DNA from 3 places in the Sodalis sp. RH24 genome. Region 2 is predicted to be linked to each of the others. Evidence: predicted binding sites of a transcription regulator. Region 2 holds the regulator's gene; each other region holds the start of a gene.
The links. Region 2 encodes PurR, which represses purine synthesis genes. Its sites were predicted from a motif close to CANGCAAACGTTTGCNTG; they were not measured.
Positions count from the first base shown of each region.

Region 1: a site for PurR is predicted at 2,634-2,651, ahead of ACL2XG_RS00070 (NCS2 family permease). Genes of this name have one in related genera too.
Region 3: a site for PurR is predicted at 4,967-4,984, ahead of ACL2XG_RS04835 (L-serine ammonia-lyase). Genes of this name have one in related genera too.

Region 1 covers NZ_CP178729.1:10,741-18,684, reverse strand. The annotation lists gene ACL2XG_RS00080 (sugar ABC transporter ATP-binding protein) at 1-1,170, opposite strand, end outside; gene ACL2XG_RS00075 (substrate-binding domain-containing protein) at 1,270-2,295, opposite strand; gene ACL2XG_RS00070 (NCS2 family permease) at 2,782-4,077, shown strand; partial or broken gene ACL2XG_RS00065 (DNA-3-methyladenine glycosylase family protein) at 4,230-4,823, opposite strand; gene ACL2XG_RS00060 (L-lactate dehydrogenase) at 4,977-5,927, shown strand; gene ACL2XG_RS00055 (hypothetical protein) at 6,026-6,211, shown strand; gene ACL2XG_RS00050 (DUF496 family protein) at 6,934-7,287, opposite strand; gene ACL2XG_RS00045 (FUSC family protein) at 7,417-7,944, opposite strand, start outside.
Region 2 covers NZ_CP178729.1:739,354-747,297, forward strand. The annotation lists tRNA gene ACL2XG_RS03310 (tRNA-Val) at 273-349, opposite strand; tRNA gene ACL2XG_RS03315 (tRNA-Val) at 358-434, opposite strand; gene ACL2XG_RS03320 (MATE family efflux transporter) at 585-1,958, opposite strand; gene ACL2XG_RS03325 (riboflavin synthase subunit alpha) at 2,164-2,805, shown strand; gene cfa (cyclopropane fatty acyl phospholipid synthase) at 3,059-4,210, opposite strand; gene purR (HTH-type transcriptional repressor PurR) at 4,656-5,672, opposite strand; gene ACL2XG_RS03340 (YnhF family membrane protein) at 5,910-5,999, shown strand; gene ACL2XG_RS03345 (NlpC/P60 family protein) at 6,063-6,956, opposite strand; gene ACL2XG_RS03350 (Grx4 family monothiol glutaredoxin) at 7,368-7,715, shown strand; gene rnt (ribonuclease T) at 7,789-7,944, opposite strand, start outside.
Region 3 covers NZ_CP178729.1:1,076,229-1,084,172, forward strand. The annotation lists gene ACL2XG_RS04810 (ATP-dependent DNA helicase) at 1-1,822, opposite strand, end outside; gene ACL2XG_RS04815 (RidA family protein) at 1,948-2,292, shown strand; partial or broken gene ACL2XG_RS04820 (YoaH family protein) at 2,419-2,601, opposite strand; gene pabB (aminodeoxychorismate synthase component 1) at 2,769-4,136, shown strand; gene ACL2XG_RS04830 (CoA pyrophosphatase) at 4,133-4,711, shown strand; gene ACL2XG_RS04835 (L-serine ammonia-lyase) at 5,184-6,548, shown strand; gene ACL2XG_RS04840 (TerC family protein) at 7,156-7,944, opposite strand, start outside.

The sequences.
Region 1 (7,944 bases), 730 kb from region 2:
TTTTTTCAGCCACACCTCCCGCCCCAGCCTCTCCGCCTGCCGCCGTTCGGCGTCCCGGCTGAGCAGGCCATAGCGGCCGCAGACGGCGGCGATATCCAGCGATGAAATATTCCAATCGATAGGCATATCGACAAACAATCCCGCCGCCTTGCGGTCTTCCGACAGATAAGCCATGCCCAGGCGCACGGCATCGGCATAATGGCGCAGCCGAACCGCCCCGCCGTTTACCGACACCGTGCCGCGCTTGAGGGCATCGATGGCGCAAATAGCCTGGGCGATTTCGGTGCGCCCGGACCCCATCAGGCCGCCGATGCCCAGGATTTCCCCTGGCCGCAGCTGGAAGGAAATATCGAAGAACCGCCGATCGTCGGAGAGCCCCTCGACCGCCAGCACCGGCGCCAGATGCCGGCAGTCCGCGCGCTTGGGCGGGTACAGGCGGGTCAGTTCGCGCCCCACCAGCCGGGTAATCACCTGGTCCGGCGTCAGCGCGTCGAGGTTTTCACAGCCCACAGTCCGGCCGTCGCGCATAATGGTGACCCGCTGGCACAGCGAGAAGATTTCGGCCATGCGGTGGCTGATGTAAATCACCGCCATGCCCTGCGTGCGCAGTTGGCGAACGATGGCGAACAGCCGCTGCGCCTCGGGCTCGGTCAGCGCCGCGGTCGGTTCGTCCAGAATCAGAATGCGGCAGTCAAGCGTCAGCGCCTTGGCGATTTCCACCAGCTGCTGCTGCGATAAGGGCAGGCTGCCGACACGGGCGGTTACCGGGATCGGCGCCAGCCTGTCCATCACCGCCTGGGCCTGGCGGCGCAATGCGCCATGGTTGATCCAGGACTTTCCCGACCCGTTGATATGGGCCATATAAATATTTTCATAAATGGAAATATCAGGGCACAGGGCGATTTCCTGGTGAACCAGACCGATGCCCAGCCGCTGGGCGTCGGCGGGAGAGTGGATCGCAACCGGCCGCTCATTCACCCAGATGCGTCCGGCATCGGGTTTGATGATGCCGTCGATGATATTCATCAGGGTGGATTTTCCCGCGCCGTTTTCTCCCGCCAGGGCGTGGATTTCCCCGGCCGCCAGGGCAAACTCGACGTTATCCAATGCCTTGATGGGGCCAAAGGATTTGCTGATGCCGCTGAGCCGTAAAGCTAGGGGTGCTGACATGGCCTCTCCCTCAAGGTTAAATGTAATGACATGGCGAACTTCCCGCGCGTGAACGCGTCGCAGACAACCGGCGCGCCACGCGCCGGCGTGGCGGGTACCCTACTCATTAATTCCTTTGGTGCCCCGGCGTTTCAAATAGCCGTCCCAGCGGAAATCATCGGCGTTATCTTTGGTGACCACGGCATAGCCGTTATCCAGCAAGGGGAAGGAAAAGGGGTTGGCGCCGGTGCGTTTGGCATCATTCATCGGATCGATCAGGTCAGGATGCGCCGCCAGGAACAGCGTCATAAATCCCATATAGCCCTGCACCCCCTGGTTGGGATCGATGGCGGCGAACACCTGGCCCGCCTTGATCATATCCAGCACCTTGGCGTTCACGTCCACCGTTATCACCTTAACCTTACCGCCGTTTTCCACCACCGCCTGGGCGGCGCCGATGGCGGAACTGGCTTCCGGCATAAACAGCACCGACAGGTTGGGATGCGCCTGCAGGATAGACAGTACGGCGTTGTAGGCTTTCGATGGATCCTGATTGGTCGCCGCGCGGCCCACCAGTTTGATATCCGGGTAATGGGTTTTCATTTCGTCGATAAAGGCGCTGACCCGCCGGTCGTGATTGTCCTGGCCGGGATTTTCCAGCACCGCGTACTCCCCTTTGCCGTTAATGGCTTTGCCCATCAGGTCGGCGGCGGCGCGGCCTTCGCGAAAGTTATCGGAGGTAATATACGCGACGCGTTTGCTGTTGGGCGAATCGGCGGCAAAGGTCACCACCGGGATGCCGGCCTCCGCCGCCCGGTTAATCGGCTCGATAAAGGGATCGGGGTTCATCGGATGCAAAAAAATGCCGGCCGGTTTTTGCGCCAGTACCTGTTCAAAGCTGGCCAACTGCTGGTTGACGTCATACGCCGGCGTGCCGCCATACACCGTTTTACAGCCCAGCTGGTGCGCCGCCTGTTTGAACATCTCATACACCGGAAACCAATACTCCACGCCGGTGACCATCACATTCATATAATAGGTTTCGCCCGGCTTGCAGCGAAACTGGGGGCCGTCGTCAGCCGCAGCCTGGGCGCCGCCGACCAGGGCGGCAAGAAAAAGGGTCAACGCAAGCAGGTGTTTTATCATGGTATTTCCCCGGAAAACGATGGGTTGGCCTGGCTCAGCCGCGACGGCGAAACAACAACGGAACCACGAGCCCGGGAATCGCTGTAATTTATTTCATAAGAAAGAAATAAATTACACCGCTATGTATAGATAATGTGAAAAAAATGTTCAAGAAAGGGTTGATTTCTGATGCGTGAAGCGTGAGAGAGGTCAAAAAGACGTGTGGAAATGTGATGTCACGCAAGTCTGCCGAGGGTGGCCGCGACCCTGGCGCCACACCGGAGCGGCCGCGCCGCGCACCATAAAGGCGCCCACGCACCTTAATGGTGAGGCGACGGCACGCTTATGGTGCTGCCGTCCGCGCAACCGATTACGTTTTTGCTGCGGCAAATTTAGAATTACCTATATAATGCGCCTGCTTCACCCATTGCCGCCTTTGGCATGCGGTTGCAATAGTGGCATAGCGATTGCTTTGGCTGTGCAGACAACTTCAATGAGAAAACTCCCATGTTAGAAAAACTATTTCAATTAAAGGCCCATCGTACCAACGTACGAACCGAAATTCTGGCCGGGCTGACCACCTTTTTGGCAATGGCATATATTCTGTTTGTTAACCCGTCGATCCTGAGCGCCACCGGTATGGATAAAGGCTCGGTGTTTGTCGCCACCTGTCTGGCCGCCGCCATCGGTTCGGCGCTGATGGGCTTTATCGCCAACTACCCGATCGCGCTGGCGCCGGGCATGGGGCTAAATGCGTTCTTTACCTATACCGTGGTTTTACATATGGGTTATACCTGGCAGATTGCGCTGGGAGCGGTGTTTTTATCGGCGCTGATTTTCTTCGCGCTGTCGATTTTCAAGATCCGCGAGTGGATCATCACCAGCATTCCGTTGCCGCTGCGCTCGGGCATTGCCGCCGGGATTGGGTTATTCCTGGCCATTATCGCCCTTGAAGGCGCCGGCATCGTGGTCGCCAATCCGGCCACCCTGGTGGGCCTGGGCGATTTAGGCAAAGCGGGTCCGCTGTTCGCCATGTTGGGGTTTGTGCTGATTGTAGTGCTGGAAGCCCGCCGGGTGCCCGGCGCGGTACTGATCGGCATCCTGGCGGTGACGTTCCTGTCCATCGCCATGGGTTACAGCCAATTTTTCGGCGTGATCTCCATGCCGCCGTCCATTGCGCCGACCTTTTTGCAGCTTGATATTCGCGGCGCGCTGAATATTTCCCTGGTAAGCGTGGTGTTCGCGTTCCTCTTCGTGGACGTGTTCGATAACTCCGGCACCCTGATAGGCGTAACCAAACGCGCCGGCCTGACCGACGAGGCGGGCAATATCCCGCGCATGGGCAAAGCGCTCATCGCCGACAGCGCCGCCGCGCTGTTCGGTTCGCTGCTCGGCACCTCCACCACCACCAGTTATATCGAGTCGGCAGCGGGCGTCAGCGCCGGCGGCCGTACCGGCCTGACCGCTATCGTGGTGGGCATCCTGTTTCTGCTCAGCCTGTTCTTCGCGCCGCTGGCCTCCAGCGTGCCGGCGTTCGCCACCGCGCCCGCCCTGCTGTTTATCGCGGTGCTGATGACCTCGGGCCTGGCGGAAATCGACTGGAAGGACATCACCGTCGCGGCGCCCGTCACCGTCACCGCGCTGACCATGCCGCTGACCTACTCTATCGCCAACGGCATCGCCTTCGGCTTTATCACCTGGACGGTGGTAAAACTGCTGGCCGGACGCACCCGCGACCTGAACGCGGCGCTGATCGTGCTGTCAATTCTGTTTGTGATTAAGCTGGGCTGGCTCAGCGCCTAATTATCGTCTTCCCTCTACCCCGCCGGCGCCCGCCCGCGGGGTATTTTTTTGCCGTGATTCGGCCCGCCTGGGCATTATTTCGCCGCCGTTGCCGGTTCGGCGCTGCGCGCATCGCCAGGGACAATCGGAGCATGTATGCTGAACCCCGGCGCCGAACAGGCCCACAGATACAGCGAGGCGGTGGTGCCGTAAGGCGAATAGCGGCGGCGATAGCGTTCGAAGCGCTCGCGGGGCAGTTCCTTATGGCGGTACAGATTCATCATGCCGCGACGAATGGCCAGATCGCCCCAGCTCAGGATATCGGGCCTGCCGAGCGCAAAAATCATCAGCATTTCCGCCGTCCAGACCCCGATGCCCGGCAGGCGCGACAGGGTGGCGATCACTTCCGGGTCCGGGCGGGACGGCAGCGCCGCCAGATCCAGCTCGCCGCTCATGGCGGCGGTGGCGGCGCCCTTGATATAGAGCGCTTTTTTCATGGTCATGCCGCAGGACTGGATTTGCTCCGCGGTCAGGCTTTCCATGGCGGCGGGGGTAATGGCGCCCGCCAGCAGCGCCAGGCGGGCGTTTACCGTCAGGCCGGCCTTGGTGGAAATCTGCTGGTCGACAATATTCCTGACCAGGGCCGCGAACAGGTCCGGCATCAGGGGCCGCTCAATCATCCCGATGCGCTCGATGGCCTGCGCCATGCGTTTATCCCTTTTTGCCAGCCAGGACAGCTCTTTGGTGCCGTATTCAAATTTAGCCATAACGTCGCTCGGTAGGTCTGGGTGAGGAAAACAAGGTCGCGTATAAGAATACCATTTTGTTAATCAGGCCATAATTCATTTAAAATTGTTAAACTGCGGCGGCATCGAGGCCGTGTGCCGGGTCACGTAACCCTTTTTCTCGAGGTAAAATGCATGAAACCACGTAAGGTGATGATTATCGGCGCGGGCAATGTCGGCTCTTCCGCTGCATATGCCCTGCTCAACCAGCAGTTTTGCGAGGAGATCATCCTGGTGGATTTAAACCAACAGCTGGTTGAGGGTCATCGCAAGGATCTGGCGGATGCGGCGGCATATATGCCCAGCCGTATCGTTATCAGCACCCGGCCGGCAACCGACTGCGCGGATGTCGATATCGCGGTGATTACCGTGTCCGGCGGCGGCCTGAAACCGGGGCAAACGCGGCTGGACGAGCTGGACGGCACCGCGCGCATCGTCGGCAACATCGTGCCGGAGATGATGCGCAACGGCTTCAAGGGAATTTTCCTCATCGCCACCAACCCGTGCGATATCATTACCTATCAGGTGTGGAAGCTGTCCGGCTTGCCGCGGCATCAGGTGCTGGGCACCGGCGTTTGGCTGGACACCACGCGTTTACGGCGCATCCTGGCGGAACAACTGGATATCGCCGCGCAAAGCGTGGACGCCTTTATCCTTGGCGAGCATGGCGATACGCAATTCCCGGTGTGGTCGCACTGCTCGGTATACGGCATGCCGCTTAATGAATACAGCCGGTTGAAAACCGGTCATGAGCTGGATTTCCCGGCGCTCGGCGAGCGGACGCGTCAGTTGGGTTTTGAAATCTATGCCCAAAAGGGCTGCACCGAATATGGCGTCGCCGGCACCATTACCGAAATTTGCCGCAACGTATTCACCAGCAGCCATCGCGCCCTGACGGTTTCCTGCGTGCTTGACGGCGAATATGGCAAGCAGGGCCTGGCGATCGGCGTACCGGCGGTATTGGCGCAGCGCGGCGTGGCGCAGATTATCGAGCTGGATTTAAATGAAGTGGAGCAGCGTCAGTTTGATGATTCGGCGGCGGCGATCAAAAAGAATATCCAGCGGCTGGCGGTGGTGCACCATTGACGGCGCGCGCCCTGCCACACGCCGGCCTAAAACCTGGCGATGGCGGGCGCGCCCCGTGCGCTTGCCTTGCAACGCGGCTTTGGGCGCGGCGTTTATTTTTGGCCCAGGCGCAGCAAGCGCCTGATTGCCCGCTTTACCCGTTGTTTTATATCGCTCTTGATAAAGCGGTAAACGCTGCGATCGCCCGGCTCCTGACGTTGGCACAGTTTATCCTTGTTTACCGCCCTGATATTGCCGGCGCCAAAAGCGTGCTGATGATACGCACAGGGACATTGCACGGCTAAACCGCTCGTGGCGCAATCCGGGACCGGGCAAAACGGATTTGCCGTCTGCGCCGCCGGAGACCATGGCCCTTGGTAATAAACAGGTAAAACGGGTTGGATCAGCGGTGCTGATTTCCTGGCATTCTCCATGGATTGAAATAATATTATTATTGTAAATAATAATAAAATCGGGCGAATAATAATACCGATTTGATATTTCCTGATAGTCATGAAATAACTTACCTGCGTTTTGCGTATGCCGTTGTCGGCTCCCTTTCCGTCAGAAACAGGCTCTGATTGCGGGAGATGCTTCTTCCATCCTTTGCTGGTAAATAGCTCGCCACTGTTAATGGATCATAATTAACTATCATTAAGTAACCATCATTAAGTAACTATCATTAAGCATACGGCCTTTATAATAAAACAAGGTCAATCATACACACCATAACCATTGTATATATGATTATGTTTAATCTGTTATACTATTATCCCGTTAATCTACAATATTATTCAGGCTAGGGGAACCTTGCAATGGTGAAGCGGCGCATTTCCTCAGCGACAATCATAAAATTGAGCGTATGTTATCATTATATTTTTTATTCTTAGGAATTTTATTTATTGAACGAGGATTATTATTTTTTATTGAATGAATACGTTGTTTCAATTTTTTATTGCCGGCGGTAAAAAAAGCCGGTCCGCCGGCGGCGATTCAGGTTGCCACGGGCGGACCGGCATCAGAACGATCAGATGTGTTTACCCGCCTCAGGGGCGCCTGCGGCCATAGCCTTGACTTCGCCGATGGCTTTTAATTTTTTGGACAGTTCGCGACGCTCTTTCGACAGCTCGGCGTTTTTGATGATGTAATCATCCACGCGATCCTCATAGTCGGTGCGCATGCTGGCGATGATGGCCTGCACTTCCTCGATGGTCATGCCCGGTTTGAGATAGTCGCTCAGATTGTCCAGCAGCAGGACACGCTTCTGGTTATCGCGGATTTTTTTCTCGTTATCGGCTATTTCACGCTGCAACTTGTTTTTACGGCGAAACATTCGCACAAACTCCAGGACATCCTGGAATGAAGGCTTGATGTGATCCATGTCAATTTCCTTGCTGAAGTCATAGGTTGAAAACGGTGCGCAAACGCATAGTCATTACCTTACAGAGTAGCAGCTATCCGGTGCAATGGCATTTCACTATGTTACCCGTTTTTACCGCCGGGCCATAATTCATTCTTCCTGTTGCGGCAATGGCTTACGCAACGCCTGACACAGCAGCCGCGCCAACTGCTCCAGCTGTTGCGTCAGCTTCAGGCTCAGCCAGACGTAGCCGAATATCGGCGCCTCCACCTCGTTACGCTGGCTGGCCTGCTCCATTAATAATTTGAGCTCGGCGGCGATGACCGCCAGTTCGCCGCTATTGGCGACAATCGGCGCCGGATTGCCCTGGCGCAGCGCCTCGGCGAGGGTCACCAGCGCGCGCAGGGTTACCCTTTGCGTACTGCGCAGGGTGGTGGCGTTGAGCAGGATAAAGTGGCTCTCGCGCGAGGCCCACCAGGCGTCGATTTGCAGTTCCAGCACGCAGACGATATTACGGCTGAGATCCTGGATGGCGTCGAACACGTCTTTGGCTACCGCGCTTTCCTTGCTGGCCGGCGTCACCAGGGTGCCCGTTTTGCTGACATCGGCCAGCAGTTTTTTCAGGCGCCCGTCCAGGCGGGGGCGTTCGATGATATTGGGCGAAAGGTAGGCGGCGTA
Region 2 (7,944 bases):
GTAAGCCGTGAAAAAGAGTGCATTTGTGGTAAATATGCAAATTTTTAGTATCAAGTGTTGCGCAGATGCACAATAAAATCGGTAACCGGTGCGCAACAATGGACGTAAATACCAGCAACAGATAACAATAACGCCATGAGGGATTAACACCACGGGATCTCGGATGTTTGTTTTGCCGGCCGCTTTTAGGTTGACGTAACGGAGAGAAAAAAAGAAGAAAATGCAGGTAACTGCGTTCACCAGCGGGGTACAGACCAGGGAGAAAAATAATATGGTGCGTCCGAGTGGACTCGAACCACCGACCCCCACCATGTCAAGGTGGTGCTCTAACCAGCTGAGCTACGGACGCACAAGAAGTGGTGCGTTCTAATGGACTCGAACCATCGACCCCCACCATGTCAAGGTGGTGCTCTAACCAGCTGAGCTAAGAACGCATTTTACACATCGCCATCTGCCTGACAGCGGGACGAATATTAACGGGCAATATCACCGCATGCAAGAGGAAAAAGCGTTTTTTACCGCCCGCGACCGACAACTGCCCATCTAATACACAGCGTGCCGGTTTTTTAACCGCCAGGGCGCCGTCAGCGCGCCGCCCGATTGAGAATCAGCCGTGAGGGCTGGCGCTGCAGCCAAAGCATACGCAGCGTCATCAGCAGTGCCGCCGACGTCAGGCCGATGATAAAGCCTGTCCAGAAACCGCTCGGCCCCATGGCCGGCACGACATAATCCGTCAGCGCCAGCACATATCCGCACGGCAGGCCCAGCAACCAGTAGGCGGTAAACGTAATGAAAAAAATCGAACGGGTGTCTTTGTATCCGCGCAGCACGCCGTTGCCAATCACCTGGATCGAATCGGAGATCTGGTAGATGGCCGCCAGCGCCATCAGATGGGAGGCCATCGCCACCACCGCCGGCGTATCGTTATACAGCCGGGCGATTTCCACCCGGTACAGGAAAGTGCATACCGCGGTCACGCAGGCCAGCATAACGCCCATGCCCAGGCTGGTCCAGGCGGCGACCCGCGCTTGTTCCACATCGTTTTGCCCCAGGCGGAATCCGACGCGGATCGTGGCGGCGACGCCCATCGACAGCGGCAGCACGAACATCAGGGAGCTGAAGTTCAAGGCTATTTGATGTCCCGCCACCGCGACGATGCCAAGCGGCGTCACCAGCAGGGCAACCACGGCGAACAGGGTCACTTCAAAGAACAGCGACAGGGCGACGGGTAGACCCAGGCCTGCCAGCCGACGCAACGCCGTCCAGTCGGGCCGGGAAAACCCGCCCGGCAGATGAAGATCCTGAAAGCTGCCGGCCCGGCGCATATAAAGCCACATCACCACATACATGAGCCAGTAGACGGACGCGGTGGCGATGCCGCACCCCACGCCGCCCATGGCCGGGATGCCGAATTTGCCGTAGATGAAAATGTAATTGATGGGCACGTTGGCAAGCAGGCCGAGAAAACCGATCGCCATACCGGGCTTGGTTTTGGACAGACCGTCGCATTGGCAACGCAGCACCTGGAAAAACAAATAGCCGGGCGCGCCCCACAGCAGGTAATGCAGGTAGGCGACAGCTTTTTGCGCCAGCACGGGATCGACATGGCGCATTCTCTCGATGACCAGGCGGCAGTTATACAGCACCGCCATAACCAAAATCGCCGCGGCCGCCGCCAGCCAGAATCCCTGGCGTACCTGATGGGCGATACGTTCGCGCCGCCCGGACCCGTTCAACTGCGCGATAACCGGCGTGAGGGCCAGGATCAGACCGTGGCCGAACAGGATGGTGGGCAGCCAGATGGACGTGCCGACGGCAACCGCCGCCATATCCGTCGCGCTGACGGAGCCGGACATGATGGTATCGACCACGCCCATCGACGTTTGGGCTATTTGCGCGAAAATAACCGGTATGGCCAGGGACATTAATGTACGCGCTTCCAGGAAGTACTTCTGCACGTAGGCACCTATGGTTTTATGTGTATGGAATAAGCAGGCGAAAGTTAACATAAAGGTTAAAAATCTGCGGCATAGTGTAAAGCATTTGTCCGGTTATACCAGTGCGGGACGACACAAATCCGTGCGGCGGCGGATTTGGATTTCCTGGGGAAATCGTGCACACTAGCCTGACTGATTCCAGCGGTGGTTTACAGAGGCCAAGGTTATGTTTACGGGTATTGTTCAGGGCACCGCGCCCATTGTGGCAATTGAAGAAAAAGCGAATTTTCGCACGCATTTCGTTTCCCTGCCGGCGGCGATGTTGTCCGGTCTGGAGGAGGGCGCCTCCGTGGCGCACAACGGCTGTTGCCTGACGGTGAGCGGCATTAACGGCGACGTGGTGGCGTTTGATTTGATGAAAGAGACGCTGCGGGTGACCAATCTGGGCGATCTGCAGGTGGGGGATGAGGTGAACGTAGAACGCGCCGCCACCTTTAACGCCGAGATCGGCGGACATGTGATGTCCGGGCATATCATGTGCACTGCCGAGATTGTGAAAATCGTGACGTCGGAAAATAATCGGCAGATTTGGTTCAGAATGCCGGACAAAGCGCTGATGAAATATGTCCTGTATAAAGGATATATCGGCATCGACGGCATCAGCCTGACTATCGGCGAGGTGGCGGCCGATAAATTTTGCGTGCATTTAATACCGGAAACCCTGATGCGCACCACGTTGGGTAAAAAAAGGCTGGGGCAGCGGATCAATATTGAAATCGATCCCCAGACCCAGGCGGTGGTGGATACGGTGGAGCGTGTGCTGGCGCAGCGGGAAGCGGCGATTGCCGCGACGTTAAATACCCTTTAACACGCTTGTCTTGAGTGCGGTGTTGGCGGGCCTAGCGTGCCATGGGGCACTCTGGCGGCCAGGAGATGGCCGCTTCGACCCCATCGGCGCGCTCTCCCTTTAACACGCCTGTCTTGAGTGCGGTGTTAAAGGGCCTGGCGTGCCATGGGCCACTCTGGCGGCCAGGAGATGGCCGCATCGCCCCCATCGGCGCGCTCTCCCTTTACCACGCCTGTCTTGAGTGCGGTGTTAAAGGGCCTGGCGTGCCATGGTATTAACGGGGTACGCGAATACCGCCATCCACGCCTTCCGGGCTGAATAATACCTGCCATAAATGGATATTGCGCGCGCGGAATGCCCCCGCGCAGGCATTCAGGTAATAACTGAACATACGGTAAAAACGGTCGGAGTATTTGTTGGACAGCGCCGGCCAGGCGGCGACAAAACGTTCATACCAGGCCATGAGCGTTTTGTCGTAATCAGAGCCGAAGTTATGCCAGTCTTCCATAACAAAATGCTTTTCGCTGGCATGGGCAATCTGCTGTACCGACGGCAGGCAGCCGTTAGGAAAAATATACTTATTTATCCACGGGTCGACATTCATATCGGTGATATTCGAGCCGATGGTGTGCAGCAGGAACAGACCGTCGCGTTTCAGGTTGCGATCGATAACGTCGAAATAGGTGGCGTAATTCTTGGGGCCTACGTGTTCGAACATGCCGACTGAAACAATACGGTCAAATTGCATATCCAGATCGCGATAGTCCTGCAGCAAAATGGTGACATCCAGTCCCTCGCAGCGCGTTTGCGCCAGCTTTTGCTGCTCGGCAGAGATAGTGACGCCCTGTACCGATACGCCATAATTCCTGGCCGCGTAGGCGGCAAGCCCGCCCCAGCCGCAGCCCACGTCCAGCAGCGTCAGGCCGGGTCGCAGCTGCAGTTTTTCGCAAATCATCTTCAGCTTATCCTGCTGGGCTTCCTCGAGGGTGGTCGCCTGTTTCCAGTAGCCGCAGGAATATTGCATATAGGGATCGAGCATCTTTTCAAACAGATCGTTACCCAAATCGTAATGTTCTTTGCCCACGATCCAGGCCCGCTTTCGCGACTGGAGGTTCATCAGCCGGGCGGCGGCAATGCGTAAGGTATCTTTTAAATGATGCGGAAGTTTATTCTCCAGACCCGCCCTGAGAACACGCTGGAAAAAAATGTCCAGCCGCTCACACTCCCACCAGCCATCCATGTAACTCTCGCCCAATCCCAAAGATCCATCCTGCAATACGCGCTTAAAAAATCCCGGATTCTTGATTCGGATATCAAATGGTCTTGAACCATTGAGTTCAATACCGGCTTCAGAGAGCAATTCATGGACGATACGGTACCAATCATTATCATGAAAGCTCAGGTCTTCAACGCACGAGGAACTCATAGCTTCTCCATCACCTTTCTTCTGCAGTGCCCCGTCAGGAAAAGCACTCACCATGCCTGCGGGCTTTATAAGAATCCACGGTTATCCGTGGTGTCTGAAGTATCACCATCAACAGAGGAATATAAAGTAAACCTTAGACTGCGACTTAGCCGGGCGCTTTATAAAAGGGTGATGTCATGTTGGAAAACACGACATACTTTTATACAAATTTATTAGACAACTCGTTATAATTGTTAACGATATTGAGTATAAGCCTGCATTTTAATTTAGACAATAGCTAACGCGCTAATGTATTTCCCATTATAACTTAATGATTTCTCGCTGAAACAATAACTCTTTGCACAGAGATCATTATATGAAAAATCTTGTGTCCGAGGCGGACGGCGCTTTACATAGCAACAGACCCTGGAGGCGCCAGCCCGTTGCCCGGGCCTGGCGCGTGGCCTTAAGCGGGGAAGGGACCGTCTGCGACCGAACGGCGTTCAATCAGCGACGGATGGACTTCGATGGTTTTGGCGTTCTCGCGTTTGCTGGTAATCCTATCGAGCAGCATGGTAAGCGCCGCCTCGCCCAAATCCTCTTTAGGCTGATGGATGGTGGTCAGCGCCGGGCTGAAAAAGCACGAATTGCGCACGTTGTCGTAGCCGATGATAGAAATATCCTCGGGTACGCTCAGGCCCATTTCATTAATGGCGCACAGTGCGCCCATGGCCATAATGTCGCCGCCGCAGAAGACCGCGGTGGGACGCGGCGTTTGCGCCAGGATTTGTTTCATCGCCAGGTAGCCGGATTCAGGCTCGAAATTGCCTTGCACAATCCAGCGGTCGTTTAACGGGATGCCGGCCTCCGCCATGGCATGCAGATAGCCGCGGTGGCGGCCGCCGCCGGTGTTGCGCGCCAGCTGTCCGGGAATGGCGCCGATGGCGCGATGGCCGCGTTTAAGCAAATATTGCGTCGCCATATAACCGCCGGCAAAGGCGTTATCGATAATGGTGTCGGTAAAATCACGGCGGGCCTCACCCCAATCCATGACCACCATGGGGATATGCTGATATTCCTCAAGCATATCCAGCAGCGTTTCGGGATACTCGGCGCACATCACCAGCAGGCCGTCGACGCGCTTTTGCGCCAGCATCGCCAGATAGGCGCGCTGTTTTTCGAGATCATTGTGCGAATTGCACAATATCAGGGTATAACCGCGAGCAAAGCAATGGTGCTCAATCGCCTCGATAATTTCGGCGAAATAGGGCGCCTCGCTGGTGCTGGCGAGCAGGCCGATGGACTTGGTGCGATTGACCTTCAGGCTGCGCGCCACGGCGCTGGGTGAATAATGCAGTTGTTTAATGGCGTCCAGCACGGCAATTTGAGTGTCTTGCGCAACAAAACGGGTTTTATTGATCACATGCGAAACGGTGGTTGTCGATACATTAGCGCGTTTTGCCACATCTTTAATGGTTGCCATGCCTTTGATACTCCCGTACGCCCTGGCTGGAATAATGTCTGTCGAAGGCGCAAGCACTTTCCGACGCTGTGGAATTAACCGTTAATTTTCGTTCATCCCGCGCCAAAGTGAAAGTGTTAAATGTGGCGGCTACAGGTTGGGAGCAAGCTTTTTCATCGCTGTTATGGCAAACTGACGATAACTGCTCTGCGGGCCGGTGGATAAGGCCGGCGCCCTGGTTTACGTTAAGGAGATAGAATGGACAGCGATTTAAAAATGTCGTTACTGACCACGGTGTTCTCGCTGCTGGTGATTATTGTCTTCAGCTTTACCGCCGTCATGAACTGACACCCTCTCGGTTCAGATATAAAAAAGAGGAGCCTTGGCTCCTCTTTTTTTTCCGGCGCGCCTTCAGCGGATATTTTTCGGCGTGACCACCCGGCGGGCGCCCACGTAATGATCCTGCCAATAATCCTCACTCAGATAGCTGATACGGATATCGCTGCCGGTGCGGGGCGACTGGATAAAGCGACCATTGCCAAGATAGACGCCGACGTGATCCGCCGCGCCGCGATTGGAAATATGGAAAAAGACCAGGTCGCCGCTTTCCAACTCGTCTTTCTTAACCGGCGCTGCGTCGCGCAGGTGGTACATTTCGTTGGCGGTGCGCGGCATATGGATGCGTACCACATCCTTGTAGGCATAATAAATCAGGCCGCTGCAGTCAAAGCCGGTATTAGGCGACATGCCGCCCCAACGGTAAGGCTTGCCCATTTGGGAGAGGAGTTTATTCATGGCGGTAAGCTTGGCGGTCTGGTAGCGTTTCTTATGGCTCTCGCTCATCTTTATCGGCTGATCGTTGGCCACCAGTTCTACCGCCGCCTGATCTTTTATCATCCGGTGCCGGCCGTAACCTTTTTTATAGCCTTTTTTCGGCGGAGTGAAGGAGGCTATTTTTTTCGTCGCCGTGGTTTTTGATGCCTTGGCAAGAGGGGAGGTTTTGCTTTTCTTCGCGCCGGTTTTCACCACCGCGGGTTCCAAAGGCCGTTTCACGCCGGCTTTTTCATGCGCCGGTTCCGGCGATTTTTTAATGCTGGCTTTTTCACTGACGGCGGGCGCGCTGGCGACAGGTTTGCTTTTCTTGGCTATTTTTACCGGTTTGCGTTTGCGCCGGTCACCGGTTTTTGCCGCCGCTGCCTGGAATTTGCGCTGATCGGCATTGACGCCGGCGCTCGGCGCGGCATGTGCCAGGTTCAAAAACAACTGGGTAAAAAGCAACACAAAAAGCGTAAAGCATAAACGCATGATAAACGCTATCCTTATGTGGCCCAAAATAGGGGGTTATCAACACCTCACAGGAATTTAAGCTATTTACCTCGTCATTGCATCATCAATTCACTACTTATTGTGTATAAACGTGAATAAGTTCGATTTTGCTGCATTTAACAGCGTTCAGCGGCGCTTTATTCAACATATTTTGAGGGTGTGCACCGAATGTTTCAGCCCGTTTTGTTCGGCGGCAGGGGGTAAAAGCCGCTACAGTGATAGTATTGCCTGTCCTACGTGGGCGGGCCGGGAGTGAATTGACGCGCCTTTACCGCGCGGGCCGGCAAAAAAACGTTTATTTGTTTAGCCGGTAGTGGCTAAAATGAAGAGACTGCGTGTAATCCCGCACAGTGCAGATAAGGCCAGATGCTGGCTTGAGGAAGCGAGACAATGACGACGATTGAAAAAATTCAGCAGCAGATAGCTGAGAACCCGATTCTTCTTTATATGAAAGGCTCGCCAAAATTGCCCGGCTGCGGTTTTTCCGCACAGGCAGTACAGGCGCTTTCCGCCTGTGGTGAGCGTTTCGCGTATGTGGATGTCCTGCAAAATCCCGATATTCGCGCCGAGTTGCCGAAATTCGCCAACTGGCCGACCTTCCCACAGCTGTGGGTGGACGGCGAACTGGTCGGCGGCTGCGATATCATTATCGAAATGTATCAGCACGGCGAGTTGCAACCGTTGATCAAAGAGACCGCGGTAAAATACAACTCCCAGGAAAACCAGACCCCTTCCTGAGTTCTCCGGGACGCCTGCGGATAACCCCCGCCCCTTGCGGCGGGGGTTTTTAACCGCCGGACGCAAGCATCGGCTAGGCGTGCTCGCCGGCGGCAGGCTCGCCGACGGGGGGAACAGGCCAGCCGCCGAGACGTTTCCAGCGATTAACCAGCTCACAAAATAATTCAGCGGTGCGTTCGGTGTCATAGAGCGCGGAATGCGCCTGGCCGGCGTCAAATTCGATGCCTCC
Region 3 (7,944 bases), 340 kb from region 2:
GGCCATAGGGCCGGGTCACCAGCCGCTGATCGCAGATGATCAGCACGCCCCGGTCGTCGCTGTCGCGGATAAGCCTGCCCACCCCCTGCTTTAGGGCGATGACCGCCTCGGGGATCTGCACCTCGGCAAAGGGATCGCCGCCGCGCAGCTGGCAATCCTCGGTGCGCGCCTTAAGCAACGGGTCATCCGGGGCGGTAAAGGGCAACTTGTCGATAATCACGCAAGACAGCGTATCGCCGCGCACGTCCACCCCTTCCCAAAAACTGTTGGTCGCCACCAGCAGCGCGTTGCCGGCGGTAACAAACTGCTGCAGCAGCTGGCGTTTGCCGGTCTCGCCCTGCAATAGCACCGGCAGGGTCAGCGTGGCGCGAAACTCCGCCGCCAGATCCCGCATCATCTGGTGAGAGGTGCACAGGAAAAAGCAACGCCCCCGATTGGCGATAATCACCGGCGCCAGCATCCGCGCCAGCTGCACCGCCGCCCCGCGCTGGTTCGGCTCCGGCAGGAAGCGCGGCACGCACAGCAGCGCCTGGGTCGCGTAATCAAACGGGCTGGGCAGCAGCAAGGTTTTTGCGTCTTCCAGGCCGATCCGCCGGGTAAAATGCTCCAGGCGATCGTTGACCGACAGGGTGGCGGAGGTAAAGATCCAGGTGCCCTCTTTTTCGCTCATCACCTCACGAAAGCGGGTCGAAACCGATAACGGCGTCAACGCCAACACAAAGTGCCGGGCATTGCATTCATACCAATAGCTGAAACCCGGTTCCTGGGTATTCTTCAGACGCTTGAGCCGCGCGCGGTACAGGCTGGCGCGTTCAAAAGCGGCATCAAGCAGCGCCGACCGTCCCAGCGCCAGCTTCGCCACGTCGTGGCATAATTCCAGTGCGTCATCAAGCAACAGCAGCGCGCGCTGCAGCGAAGGCTGGGTCAGCACGTCGCGCAGGTTGCCGCGAAAACCCGGTTCGCCCAGCGCCAGCCGGAAATCCTGGGTGCGGAAGGTAAGCTGATCGGCGCTCTTTTGCAATTGGGCCATATCGCGCACGTCGGTGCGGTAGGCAAGCGTCATGTCGCGCGCCAGATCCATGAGTTGACGGCTGGTGAGCTGCTGGCCGAAATACTGGCTGGCGATATCCGGCATCTGGTGCGCTTCGTCGAAAATCATCACCTCGCCGGTGGGGATAAGCTCGCCGAAACCGCCTTCCTTAACCACCATATCCGCCAGGAACAGGTGATGGTTTACAACGATCACGTCGGCCTCCATGGCTTTACGGCGCGCCTTGACCACAAAACACTCTTTGTAGAGCGGGCAATCGCCGCCCAGGCAGTTGTCGTTGGTGCTGGTGACCAGCGGCCATACCGGGCTGTCTTCGGCGATGCCGCCGCAGTTGGCCACGTCGCCATCCACCGTCTGCGACGACCAGTTGCGTACGCCCGCCAGCTCCGCCAGGGTTTCCGGCGCCATGCCGACCCCGCCGGCGAGCTGCTGCTCCATGCGCTCAAGGCACAAATAGTTGGAGCGTCCCTTCAGCAGGGCGACCTGACCCTGGTACGCCAGCGCCGCCGCCACTTTGGGCAGGTCGCGGGCATACAGCTGATCCTGCAGCGCCTTGGAGCCGGTGGAGATGATAACCTTGCGTTTTGAACGCAGCGCCGGCACCAAATACGCATACGTCTTGCCGGTCCCGGTGCCGGCCTCCACCACCAGCGGCTGTTTTGTGTCGATGGCCTGCGCTATCGCCTCGGCCATCAGGCGTTGCGACTCGCGCGGTTTAAATCCGGTGATGGCCTTGGCCAACGCGCCCTGGGGCGCAAAATCATCTGTCACGCTGTCTCTCTGTCATTCGGTTGCTGTCGGATTATGCCAAGGCCGGCGGTTGTCCACCACCTTCTTTGCTTAAAACGACACTATGTTATGCTGGCGGTTTACATGATGGCTTTAAGGCGAACAGTATGACCATTGAACGAATCGATCCCGGCGCGCGCATGTCCGAAGCGGTTGTCCACAACCAGACGGTATATTACACCAGCGTGCCGGAAAACCTGGATGGCGACGCCACCGCGCAAACCGCCGAGGCGCTGGCGATTATCGACCGGCTGCTAAAGCGGGTGGGTTCCAATAAAACGCGGCTGCTGGATGTGACCGTGTTCCTGGCCGACGGCGATGATTTCGCCGCCATGAACGCCGCCTGGAACGCCTGGGTGGTGCCGGGGAGCGCGCCGGTGCGCTGTACCGTCGAGGCGCGGCTGATGAACCCGCGCTACAAAGTGGAAATCAAGGTCATCGCGGCGATCTGACCGGCGCGCCGGTACCCGTGCGGCCGGCGGGGACGTTTACAGCGCCCCGTCCTCGTCGTCGTCGTCCTGTTCCAGGGCGGCGTTGCGGGCGTCGCGTTCATCGGCGTTGCGCTCGGCATAGGAACGATCGTCGTCTTCGTCGTCATCCCAGCGAATTGATACCCGTTCACCTGTATGGGTGGCGCGGATTTCATTGGATACCAGCCGGATGGCCTCGCCGCTGCTCATGCCGTCGGCCATCAGGGCCTGGATGCGCTCAACGGCCTGCTGCTGCTGTTCGTGATTTAACGCTGGCATATCGGTCAGCATGCGTGTTCTCCAGAGGGCGGGTCGATGCGTTATTATCTCACGCCGCCGCCCGCGATGCCAATCAATGCGCTTTATGTTCAGCCATGAAGCCGATATCATGCTGTTCGCACCTGCCAGGCGCTTATTGCCGGCAGACTGGACTGGATTACCTGGATCATAGTGTCGATATGTTGCCACAGCTGACTGCCTTACCCTATCACCGCGACGCCATTACCGCCCTGTTCGCCCCCCGCGCCGCCCGGCCCTGGTCGATGCTGCTGCACTCGGGCCATGCCGACCATCCGGACAGCCGCTTCGATATCATGGTCGCCGACCCGGTGGCGACGCTGACCACCCGCGGCGCCGTTACGGTGATTTCCCGCGACGGTCAATCGCATATGAGCGGCGGCGACCCGTTTATGCTGGTGCAACAACAGGTGGACAGTATGGGGATGCGTCCGGAAGCCCGGGACGATCTCCCTTTCCTGGGCGGCGCGCTGGGCCTGTTCGGCTACGATCTCGGCCGGCGCATTGAAACTCTGCCTGCCCATGCCCAACAGGATTTAACGCTGCCGGATATGGCCGTCGGCCTGTATGACTGGGCGGTGATTGCCGACCATCGCCTTGGCCGCCTGACCCTGGTGAGCTACCGCGATCCGGAGGCGCTGAAGCGGGATTTGCTGGCGCCGCCGGCACCCGAACCCGACCGGCCCTTTCGTTTAAACAGCGGCTGGCAGGCCAATATGACCCGGGGCGAGTATGGCGAAAAATTCCGCCGCATCCAGGAACATCTTTTGGCGGGTGATTGTTACCAGGTCTGTCTGGCACAACGCTTCAGCGCGGCGTTCGCGGGCGATGAATGGCAGGCGTTCCGTCATCTGCTGGAGCATAACGCCGCGCCGTTTTCCGCTTTTTTGCGCCTGCCCGGCCAGGCGGTGCTGAGCCTGTCGCCGGAGCGGTTCCTGCGGGTAAACGCGGGACAGATCCAAACGCGGCCCATCAAGGGCACGCTGCCGCGCCTGGCGGATGCGGAGCAAGATCGGCTGCAAGGGCAAAAACTGGCGGCATCGCCAAAAGACCGGGCGGAAAACCTGATGATCGTGGATTTGCTGCGCAACGATATCGGACGGGTCGCCGTCCCCGGCAGCGTCCGGGTGCCGGAGCTGTTTAAAATCGAGGCCTTTCCGGCAGTCCATCATATGGTCAGCACCATTACCGCGCGGCTGCCCCCCCATCGCACGCCGTGCGATCTGGTGCGCGCCTGTTTTCCCGGCGGGTCCATCACCGGCGCCCCCAAAATCAAGGCCATGACGTTAATCGACCAGCTCGAACCGCAGCGCCGTAATGCCTGGTGCGGCAGCATCGGCTACCTGAGCCGCTGCGCCACCCTGGACACCAATATCGCCATCCGCACGCTGCTCACGGAACAAGGGCGCATCTATTGCTGGGCGGGCGGCGGCATCGTCGCCGACAGTTGCGAGGAAGCGGAATACCAGGAAACCCTGGACAAGGTCGCCAAGATACTGCCGCTGCTGCTGGAGCTTAATCGCCCATGAACAGCACTGACCACACCCTGACGCTTACGGATTTCATCACCCGTTTCCAACTGCAGTTGCCGCAGCCCAGCGAGCCGGCGCGCAACCAGCGCCGGGCGGCGGTATTGATACCCATCATCTGCCATCACCAGCCGACGGTGCTGTTGACGCGCCGATCGGCGACACTGCGCAAGCATGCCGGCCAGGTAGCCTTCCCCGGCGGGGCGGCGGATAAGGAAGACGCGTCCTTAATCGCCACCGCGCTGCGCGAGGCCCATGAAGAAGTGGCCATCCCGGCCTCGTCGGTCAGGGTCCTGGGGCAACTGCCCCCGGTGGACAGCAGCAGCGGTTTCCAGGTCACGCCCATCGTCGGCCTGCTGGCGGCCGGCACCCGTTTCCGGGCCAGCCGCGACGAGGTGGCGGACATGTTTGAAATGCCCCTGCACCAGGCGTTATCCCTGGCCAGCTATACTCCCCTGCAAATACAGCGCCGCGCCAAAAACCTGCAGGTTTATTTTTCCTGGTATCAAAGCCATATGGTCTGGGGCATGACCGCGCAGATTTTGTATCGGCTGGGCCAACACATCCATCTTTAACGCACGTCCCTTCGTTCCCGGCCGCCGGTTGGGCCGCCGCTATCCCTACCAACCCGCGCCATGATGGTCATCGCGTCCCGGCAATAAAAGACTTCCCAACGCGATGAAAACCGTTACAATCTCCTATCTTTGCCATATTTGCGAAATATAACTCCATATTAATAATTAAACATAGTCATTTATATAGGTTGTATATCTCATTATTTCTGACGACAAAAAACCGTCTCCGGCACGCACGTGAAAGGAGATGATCCACGGGCAACGGCTTGCTTTCAGATTAGCCATAACCAGCATGACGCCAGGCCGCCCCGGGGTAGAGGACCGCTTCGTATCGGTCGTCAAACGCAAAGGAAGCGCTTTTTTGGATTAGTTTTTATCATGCGAAAGCGCAAGCCTAACCCGGCATGAGTCATTACAATTAACTGCATTACCCACGGGTATGCGTATTTTATCAGTTCTGAGGAGAGTCAACGTGATAAGCGTTTTCGATATGTTTAAAATCGGCATCGGCCCGTCCAGTTCCCATACCGTGGGTCCAATGAAAGCCGGTAAACAGTTCGTGGACGATCTCGTCGATAAACGGCTGCTCAATGATGTCACGCGCATCGCCGTGGATGTTTACGGCTCGTTATCGCTGACGGGCAAGGGACACCATACCGACATCGCCATTATCCTGGGCTTGGCGGGCAACCGTCCCGATACGGTGGATATCGACGCCGCGCCGGCCTTTATCCGCGACGTTGAGCAACGCCAGCGCCTGATGCTGGCCGGCGGGCCGCACGAAGTGGATTTTCCCCGCGAAGGCGGCATGGTATTCCACGGTTCCTACCTGTCATTGCATGAAAACGCCATGCGCATTCACGCCTTCGCCGGCGAACAGGTCATCTACAGCCAGACGTATTATTCCGTCGGCGGCGGTTTTATCGTTGATGAGGCCCATTTCGGCCAGCCGGTTATCGACCAGATCGCCGTGCCCCACCCTTTCGCCAGCGCCCAGCAGCTGCTCGACCAGTGCAAACAGACCGGTCTGTCGCTGTCGGGGCTGGTGATGCTTAATGAACTGGCGCTGCATAGCCGCGCCGATATCGGCAATTACTTCGCCGATATTTGGCAGACCATGCGCGCCTGCATCGATCGCGGGCTGAATACCGAAGGCGTATTGCCCGGCCCGCTGCGGGTGCCCAGGCGCGCATCGGCGCTCAGGCGCATGCTGGTCTCCACGGATAAGCTCTCCAGCGATCCGATGGTGGCGATTGACTGGGTGAATATGTTCGCGCTGGCGGTCAATGAAGAAAACGCCGCCGGCGGAAGGGTGGTCACCGCGCCGACCAACGGCGCCTGCGGCATCGTGCCGGCGGTGCTGGCTTATTACGATCATTTTATCGATCCGGTCACGCCCGAGGTCTACCTGCGTTATTTCCTGGCCTGCGGCGCCATCGGCATTCTTTATAAGCTGAACGCCTCCATTTCCGGCGCCGAGGTCGGCTGCCAGGGTGAAGTGGGCGTCGCCTGCTCCATGGCGGCGGCGGGACTGACGGAATTGATGGGCGGCAGTCCCGAGCAGGTCTGCGTGGCGGCGGAAATCGGCATGGAACATAATCTGGGGCTGACCTGCGATCCGGTGGCCGGCCAGGTACAGGTCCCCTGCATCGAACGCAACGCCATCGCTTCGGTCAAGGCCATCAACGCCTCGCGCATGGCGCTGCGGCGCACCAGCGCGCCGCGGGTGTCGCTGGATAAGGTGATTGAAACCATGTACGAAACCGGCAAGGACATGAACGCCAAATACCGCGAAACCTCGCGCGGCGGCCTGGCCATCAAGGTCCAGTGCGATTGATCGCATCACCCACACCCTGCTGGCCCGCTAACGCGGAACGTAAAGCAGACGTGTTCAAGGAAAAACGTGCCAATGAGGTCGAATCGGGCATGGTCTTTTCGCCCGACCGAGCACCCCATAGCATGTAGGCCCGCCAACGCCGGACTCAAGGCAGACGTGTTCAAGGGAGAGCGTGCCGATGGGGTCGAATCGGGCGTGGTTTTCCCGCCCGACCGAGGCCCCATGGCATGCTAGGCCCGCCAACGCCGGACTCAAGGCAGACGTGTTCAAGGGAGAGCGTGCCAATGGGGTCGAATCGGGCGTGGTTTTCCCGCCCGACCGAGGCCCCATGGCATGCCAGGCCCGCCAACGCCGGACTCAAGGCAGACGTGTTCAAGGGAGAGCGTGCCAATGGGGTCGAATCGGGCGTGGTTTTCCCGCCCGACCGAGGCCCCATGGCATGCCAGGCCCGCCAACGCCGGACTCAAGGCAGACGTGTTAAAGGGAGAGCGTGCCAATGGGGTTGAATCGGGCGTGGTTTTCCCGCCCGACCGAGGCCCCATGGCATGCTAGGCCCGCCAACACCGGATTCAAGGCAGACGTGTTCAAGGGAGAGCGGGTCACGTGTTTACTGTTCCTCTTCCTCCACCGGCGGCGCTATCCGTTCGATACGCACCAGCTCGATACGGTATTCCAGCATCTGCAAAATCGTAAACCGCCACTGGCCCAGCTCGATAACCTCACCCACCACCGGCAGTTGATCCCGCTCGGCCAGCAGCAATCCCGCCAGTGAAGCGACATTCTCGTGACCGCGGGTGAGTTCATTATCGTCCAACGCCTGACCCAAAGCGTGCAAATCAGTACCACCCTTTACCAGCCAGGCGTCCTCCTGCGCCACAATATCCGGCGTTTCGTCCTCATCCGGAAACTCGCCGGCAATGGCTTCCAGCACATCCAGCGGCGTTACCAGCCCCTGGATCACGCCAAATTCATTCGACACCACCACCAGGCTACCCCGCGCCCGGCGCAATACCCCCAGCAGGTTCAGCACATCCAGGGTTTCCGGCACCACGATGGCCGGATTCTGCGCGGCATACTCCTGCACATCTTCGCCTTTATCCAACGCCACCATCAGGTCCTTGGCGCGGACCACGCCGATCAACTGGTCCAGCTCGCCGTCGCACACGGGAAACATACTGTGCGGCGTGGCCAAAAGCGTAGCGCGCAGCTCCTCCACCGGACGCCGGCAATCCACCCAGGAGATTTCGTTGCGCGGCGTCATCACGCTGCGCAACGAACGCGACGCCAGGGACAGCACGCCGGTAATCATATAACGCTCCTCGTCGGCAAACTCCGCCTTAGGTTCGTTTGGCATCTCCTGCGCCCCCTCCTCGCGCAGCCTGGGCCCGCCCATCAA